DNA from 2 places in the Kribbella sp. CA-245084 genome. Region 1 is predicted to be linked to the other one. Evidence: riboswitches for the same ligand, from Rfam matches in the RefSeq annotation. Region 1 holds a riboswitch; the other holds the start of a gene.
What was found. Region 1 has a riboswitch for thiamine pyrophosphate ahead of ACQPYH_RS01045 (purine-cytosine permease family protein). Riboswitches for the same ligand answer to the same signal wherever they lie in the genome.
Positions count from the first base shown of each region.

Region 1 (3,893 bases):
TCGACCGAGGGCGGGGGCGCGGGCGAGCGGTTGATCATGGTCGGGCTGTTCGCGTTGCTCGTCGCGGTCACCGGACTGGTCGTGGCGACCGCGGGCAGGTCGCAGCGGATCGGCCTGGTTCTGTTGCGGTTGCAGGACACCACCGCGGAGATCCGGGTCCGGGCGGCCGTGGTGTTGCTGATCGCCTTTGTGGCCTTGGCCGAGCAATTCGGGCTGGAGACGATCCTCGGGGCATTCCTGGCCGGGGCAGTCGTTGGTTTGGTGGACCGCGATGCGACCTCTCACCCCAGGTTCCGGACGAAGCTGGAGGCGCTCGGCTACGGCTTCCTGATCCCCGTGTTCTTCGTGACGAGCGGTCTGCGGCTGGATCTGCGCGGGTTGTTCGACGATCCGGCGGCGCTGGTGCGTGTTCCGCTGTTCTTACTGGCGTTGCTCGTGGTGCGGGGCATACCGGCGTACCTCTCGGTGCGGACACTGGGTCGTCGGAGTACCGCCGCTGTCGCGCTGTTGCAGGCGACCTCGTTGCCGTTCATCGTGACCGCGACGCAGATCGGCGTGGTGACCGGGCTGATGACTCCGGTCACCGCCGCCGCGCTGGTCTGCGCCGGACTGCTGTCCGTGCTGATCTTCCCGGCGATCGCCCTCGTGCTGCTCAGGCAGCCTGCCGCCGACCGATCCGGCCGAGCAGAACCGCGGCCAGCATCGAGATGACGATCGAGGTGTACGTCGCGCCGAGCCAGGTCGGGACCGGGTGGTTGTTGAAGAGCGCCTGCTGTACGTCGGTCCAGAACGGGGACCAGCCGGCCACGGTGCCCGGGTTGACCAGCTGGTACCCGACGAATCCGATCAGCCAGGCGAGCGTCGGTTGCCAGCGGAACTTCGCCGTGCCGGACACGTCCCAGTTCATCTTGCTGACCACGAAGAAGTCGGCGATCGCGACCGCGAACAGGGGAATGAAGACCGAGCCGATCAGGTACAGGAACTGCGTGTAGTTGCCTAGGTCAACCATCAGCGCGAGCCCGGTAGCGAGCACACCGATCGCGACCGAGATCCACCGGCGGTCGATGTGGCCGATCAGGTTGTGCGTGGCCATGGTGGTCGAGTAGACGTTCGCGTACGCCTCGTCGACCTCGTCGACCAGCAGCACGAACAGAGCGATCGCGCCGGCGGGCAGGGTGACCAGTGCGGTGATCACGTCGTCGCTGTTGGTCTGCAAGGTGGCCACCGCGACGACTCCGAGGGCGTAGTACCCGATCGCTGCCAGGCCGTAGCCGAGTGCGGATCCACCGAAGGCAGCCTTGTTGGTGCGCGAGTGCCGTGTGTAGTCGGCGGCCAGCGGGGCGAACGACACAACACCCGCGGCGGCGAGGTCGACGGCCGGCCAGAAGCCGAACACGCTGTCCTGCGGCAGAGCGTGCACCGGCTTGCTGAGCACCTGCACGAACAGGTAGACCGACGCGATCAGCACCAGCCACACCATGAACTTCCGCAGGATCTTCACGCTGCCCAGCGGCCGGACCGCCATCGTCGTCGCGATGATCCCGGCCAGTACGACGAACAGCCAGCGCCAGCGTTCACTCGTCACCGCGACCGCGGCCTGCGAGATCACGATGATCTCCATCGTCGCCCAGCCGACGTTCTGCGCGATGTTCAGGATGGTCGGCGCGATCGAGCCGCGACGGCCGAACAACCCCCGCAGGCTCGCCATCGCCGGCGCACCGGTGTGCGACCCGAACACGGCCGCACCACCCAGCACGAGCGCCCCGATCCCGCAGCCGACGACGACCGCGAGCAGACCTTGCCACAGCGAGCCCGTGTACGCCGCCACGAGCGCACCGGTCACCGGGCCGAACAGCGAGATGCCGAAGTTGCCCCACAGCGTGAACTGGTCGAAGAACCCGAGCGTCCGCGGCGCATCGGTGGTGAGGACGAGCGGCGCCTCGGTCGAGCTGGCAGGACGAACAGCGGTATCGGTCATGAGTGACCCCAATCCCTACGCCGGCATTACCCGGTCAGGTTCAGGCGGTCGGCGACCCAAGCTGTCGCCCTCTCAGCCCGCGCGTGTTCGGTGCGAGCTCCCGCATAGGTTGTGCTTGGAGTCTAACGCGTCAGGTAGTTTCCGGCAGGGCGGCTGCTCGTTCTATGAGAGCGGCGAGCTCCGGACCGTTCGTGACAACCGGCATGTGCGCGCCGGTGGCGAAGGTCCGGGCCTCGCCGTGGCTCAGCTCGGCGAGCCGCTGGACCCACTCCGCCGTCGAGAGCAGGTCGTACTTGCCGCGGACGATGAACACCGGTGCCTTGACCTGCGAGATCACTTCGGCCAGGTCGTGATGCCGTGAGGCCTCGACCGCGCGGGCGATCGTCGGCAGCGTCGTCCGCGCGTACTGCGGGGTCACGGTCCGGATCAGCTTGGGCGAGTCCGGTACGGCGGATCCGAGCCAGCGCACCGTACGGTCGACCCAGCTGGACATGCGCGCGTCACCCGCCGGCGCGACAAGTACGACGGCGTGCGCGAGGTCGGCGTACCGGACTGCGGTCTCGACGACGATCTGGCAGCTGGCGGAGTGGCCGACGAGGACGGACCGCTCGCGGATCTTCTCGGCAAGGGCGACTGCCAGTGCGCGCGGGTGCAGGTCCTCGCGGGCGCCGGCCGGTTCGCCGTACCCGGGCAAGGTGACCAGGTGGTACGGCGTGACGAGATGTTCTACGGTCCGGGCGTACGACTCGGGGCCGAGGCCCAGGCCGGGCACCAGGACGACTGGTGCGCTCACTCCCAGGGCGCCTTGGCCGGTGGGCCCTGGACGACCGGGTTGGGCACGTCGGGCTTCAGTTCGCGGTACCCGAGGAACAGACCGACCGCGAGGATCAGCAGACCGGCACCGCCCCAGCCGTACGCCGTGGGCAGCCGGTCGACCGCGCCGTCGATGGATCCCAGGCCGGTGGTCAGCACCATGATCAGCCAGATCAGGATCGGTACAGCGGAGAGCGCGACCAGCCCGAGTCCGACCAGCTCAGCCGGCTCCGGCTGGCGGCCGGCCTTGCGACGGGCGAGTACGTCGCGGATCCACATGAACAGCGCGCCCGCGCCGACGACCACGAGCAGCAGTTGGCCGATCGCGTCGATCACGTCGGTGCGGAGCGGGTGGTTGAGTGGTGAGCCCGGTGCCTGCGAGATGTCGCGCAGCGAGACCCGCTGGACGGAGATGACGAGCAGACCGTAGAACCCGGCGATCACCGTGGCCAGACCGACGACCCGGGCGGCACGGGGGTCGCGCGGCTGCTCCCTTCCGTACACGGGGAGCTCGTGCGGCTCAGGGCTCGACGGTGCGCCGTACGGCATGCCGGGGCGGTAGCTGGGCGGCTGGGCGTGGTGCGGACCAGCCTGCGGGTGCGGCGGGACGCCGTACTGACCGGGTGGGGTGCCGTAGGGCTGGGGCGGCGCGTACGGGCCTTCGGCCGGCGGAGTGCCGCGGCCGGTGCCGTACGTGCCACCGCCGTACGGCGTGGGCGGGGGGTAGTGATGCTCCTCGCCGGGCTGCTGCTGCTCGGGCTGCTGGGGCTGATCGCCCCGGCCGTACGTCGGGAAGTCCTGTGACGACATTCGCTGCTCCCTCCCGTCGTACCTAGTTTCTCAGGTTGCCTTGATGGTGGGCCAGGCGTTCGGAAGACAGCCTGCCAGGCCTTTGGTCTGCTGCATCATCACCGGCGCGGGGGTCTTCGGCTTGGTGCAGGTCGAGTGCCCATGGCCGAGCGCGTGACCGACCTCATGATTGACCAGGTAGCTGCGGTACAGCTCGACGTTCCCGTTGTACGACGGGATCCCGTACATCCACCGCTTCGCGTTGAGCACCACGCGGTCCTCGACCCGGCAGGAAACCTCACCGCCGGTGTCG
Region 1 is NZ_CP192053.1:210,851-214,743, reverse strand. It holds gene ACQPYH_RS01050 (cation:proton antiporter) at 1-711, shown strand, start outside; gene ACQPYH_RS01045 (purine-cytosine permease family protein) at 653-1,978, opposite strand; TPP riboswitch at 1,974-2,092, opposite strand; gene ACQPYH_RS01040 (alpha/beta fold hydrolase) at 2,109-2,771, opposite strand; gene ACQPYH_RS01035 (hypothetical protein) at 2,768-3,601, opposite strand; gene ACQPYH_RS01030 (DUF3152 domain-containing protein) at 3,632-3,893, opposite strand, start outside.

Region 2 (3,893 bases), 660 kb from region 1:
TCCATCCACCCGTACAACTTCCTGCACGCGCCCGAGAGTCTCGGTACGGCGATCGATCAGGTGCGGGCAACGATCCGGCAGTACAACGGCGGTGTCGACAAGCCGATCTGGATCACCGAGGCCGGCTGGTACACCGGCTCCGGCAGCGCGGTCCCTGTCGACGAGCCGACGCAGGCGATGTACATGGCGCGCGAGATGCTCAACGTGCCCGGGCACGACGTCGACCGGTTCTACATGTACGACTTCAAGAACGACGGCATCGACCCGGCCGCGGCGGAGAACAACTTCGGGCTGGTTCACAACGAGGCCGACGCACTCGGCAAGTACACCCCCAAGCCGTCGTACGTCGCCTATGCCACAGCCGCACGGCAGCTCCGCGGCGCGACGTTCCTCGGCAAGGAGAACCCGGGCAACGGCCTGATCGACCAGGTCTACGCGGCGAACGACGGTACGCCGTTCCGCGCCATCTGGGCCGCGTCCGGATCCAACACGACGGTGACGGTCAACGCGACCGGCCCCGTCCAGGTCACGAGCCTCTACGGTCTGACCAGCACGATGACACCTAATGCGAACGGCCAGATCACAGTCACGGTAGGCGTCTGGCCGACGTACATCTCGGGCTCGACGGTGACGTCGGTCACCGCGCCCTAGGCGGATTCCCGCGGTACGACGGACGGCGCGAACAGAATGCGCTGCGGCAGGCTGGCGGCCGTCCCCTCCAGCCTGCCCAGCAGGACCCGGCCGACCGCGCGACCCTGCTCGCGCGGATCGCCCGCGATCGTGGTCAACGACGGCGAGATGAGCGCGGCAGCCTCGATGTCGTCGAAACCCATCACTGCAAGGTCGTCGGGAACCCGCAACCCGCGATCACGCGCGACGTCGAGTGCGCCGATCGCGACCATGTCGTTCGTGCACAGCACGGCCCGCGGCGGCTTGCGCAGTTCGAGCAGCTTCTGCAACCCCGCCGTACCGCCGGCACGCGAGAACTCCTCACGGACAACCAACTGACCGTTGAACCGCAGCCCGGCCGAGGTCAGCGCGCGCCGATAACCCTTCACGCGGTCGGCGGGCGGACCTTCACCGACAGGACCGGTGATGAAGCCGATCCGGTGATAGCCCCGGCCTATCAGATATCGCGTGGCGATCTCCCCCGCTGCGAGGTCGTCGGAAGTCAGTACGTCGATCCCCGCAGAGGCTCGACGCCCGCCCATCAGCGCCACCGGGATCCCCGCCTCGACGGCAGCCGCGACGTCGCTCGCCTTGCTGTAGTAGCCGGCGAACACGATCGCGTCGACGCTGCGAGTCACCATCCGCGCGACCAGATCCTTCTCGGCCGAAGGCGAGCCGTCCGTGTTGCCGATCAGCACCTGGTACCCGGGCTCGCTGACCACGTCGAGCAGACCGCGCGCGACCGACGGGTAGAACGGGTTCGTGATGTCCGGCACGATCAGCGCGATCGTCTGCGTCCGCTGCGTCCGCAGACTGCGGGCCAGCTGGTTCGGCTCCCAGCCGAGCTCGTCCATCACCGACCGCACCCGCGCCCGAGTCGCCTCCGAGACATGCCGCCGGCCCGACAGCACATGTGAAACCGTCGTCGGGCTGACTCCGGCCCGAGCAGCCACATCCGAGATCCCAACCCGCTTCGCCAAGACGGTCGCCTCCCCAGGCAGTTTCGGTCACGATAGCCACGCTATAATTGAGAAGTCCGCGGGAGCTCGCAGGGAGTGGGCTGAGAGGGTGACTACGCCGTCACCGACCGCTGAACCTGAATCGGGTAATTCCGGCGTAGGGAGGAAGCGCGATGGAATCCGTCTGGGTGAACGGTACGGCGATCGACGTACCGGCCGGCAAGTCCGTGGCCGAGCTGATCACGGAGTACTCCGATCGCACGACCGGTATCGCGGTCGCCGTGAATCAGAACGTGCTGACCAAGGCCGAGTGGGCGCAGACCGCGTTGCGGAGTGGCGACCGGGTCGAGATCGTCAGCGCGACGCAGGGAGGCTGAGATGGACGATCCACTGGAGCTCGGCGGACGGACGTACACGTCCCGGCTCATCATGGGGACCGGCGGTTCGGCCAACCTGGAAGTGATGGAGGAGGCATTGATTGCCTCCGGCACCCAGTTGACCACGGTCGCGATGCGCCGCCTCGGCACGGGGCATGAAGGCTCGGTGCTCGACGTACTCAAGAAGCACAGCATCGACGTACTGCCGAACACGGCCGGCTGCCACACCGCCGCCGAGGCCGTGCTGACGGCGAAGCTGGCGCGGGAGGCGTTGGAGACCGACCTGATCAAGGTCGAGGTCGTCGCCGACGATCACCTCCTGCTGCCCGACCCGTTCGAGCTGCTCGATGCCGTGGAAGCGTTGGTGGCGGACGGTTTCACCGTGCTGCCGTACACGAACGACGACCCGATCCTCGCCCGCCGGCTCGAACAGGCAGGGTGCGCGGCGGTCATGCCGTTGGCAGCACCAATCGGTTCGGCGCTCGGGATCCGCAACCCGCACAACATCGCGCTGATCGCGGACGCGGCCAACGTTCCGGTCATCGTCGATGCGGGGATCGGTACGGCGAGCGACGCCGCGCTGGCGATGGAGCTCGGCTGCGATGCGGTCATGCTCGCGACGCCAGTGACACGTGCGGAGAAGCCTGCCCTGATGGCCGCCGCGATGCGTGACGCTGTCTCCGCAGGACGAGCCGCACGCCTCGCCGGACGGGTCCCTCGCCGCTGGCAATCCGCGCTGGCGTCGTCGCCTACAACTGGTCTGCCAACGACTTAGCCTCGGCGAGTTCCACCGGCCGATCCAGCAGGAGCGCGGTAAGCGACAGCCTCAGCTCCTGGTTGGGTTGCAGCGTGAGCGGGCTGTCCCAGGCGAGCGCTGGGCACGCGCCGACGTACGAGTCGACGCGGAGGAACCACCGCCGTACGCCATCGGGCTGCACCAACAACAGACTCACGTCGCCCTGGACGAAGGCCAGCCACGGACTCGTCGAACCGAACGCGGCGTCGAGGCCCTCACCATCAGCTGAGAGCACCGTCGTCTCGGCCACAGGCAATCGCCAGAAGATCCCGCCGTACGCGGCGCCTTCTCGACCGGCCGTCGTCGGGTTCTCGATCTGCATCGAGCCGTAGCGCGCGGTCAGGACGCTTTGCCAGTCGAGTCGCCAGCCGCCGGCAGCGAGTTCTCCGGCGAGACGACGGCGTTCGACGAGCTGCGGCCGGCCTTGTTCGTCGTACCAGGTGATGTCGTCGATCAGCTCGTGATCGTTGGCGATGACGCCGCGGCTGCGTTGCTGACCGTGGTTCGTCAGCAGGGTCGGGCCCTGGTCGCGGACGTACGTCCGGCCGCCCCAGTGCGAGGTGCCGTTGACGACCGGTACGGCGAGCGAGACGCCGTAGTGATGCCGATGATCGACCGGGCTGACCTCGGTCAACGGGTGTCCGCCGAGCGTGCGGACCGGGTGCAGGTATGGCCGGGGCGCGTGCACTTGCGGCATCCGGCGTCCGAATTCGTACCGCGCGAGCATGCCCGAATCGCTCCCGAGCGCGAAGATGTCGCCCTGCTGCTGCCACCCGAGCCGACCAGCCGCCGTACCGCCGTGCAATCGCGGCTCCGGCACCGGCCCCGTGCTCGCACGCACCGCCAGCCGCAGCTCAGGTACGTCGTCCGCATCGCCGTTCGGTGCAGCGATCGACGCGTGCAGCCGCCGCCACGCCAGCTCCCCAAGGTCCTTCTGCGGCACGCGAACCGTCGTCAGCGACGGTACGGCGAATCGCGCCAGCCCGATGTCGTCCATCCCGGTCACCGACACATCAGCCGGTACGGCGACACCGACCTCGTTGAGCCTCGCCAGCAGACCGAACGCGACCAGATCGTTGAACGCGACCACCG
Region 2 is NZ_CP192053.1:873,809-877,701, reverse strand. It holds gene ACQPYH_RS04390 (glycosyl hydrolase) at 1-651, shown strand, start outside; gene ACQPYH_RS04385 (LacI family DNA-binding transcriptional regulator) at 648-1,649, opposite strand; TPP riboswitch at 1,698-1,809, shown strand; gene thiS (sulfur carrier protein ThiS) at 1,802-2,005, shown strand; gene ACQPYH_RS04375 (thiazole synthase) at 2,007-2,780, shown strand; gene ACQPYH_RS04370 (DUF6807 family protein) at 2,755-3,893, opposite strand, start outside.
Region 2: it holds a riboswitch for thiamine pyrophosphate, as region 1 does, so the genes downstream of both, thiS (sulfur carrier protein ThiS) here and ACQPYH_RS01045 (purine-cytosine permease family protein) in region 1, are expected to answer to the same signal.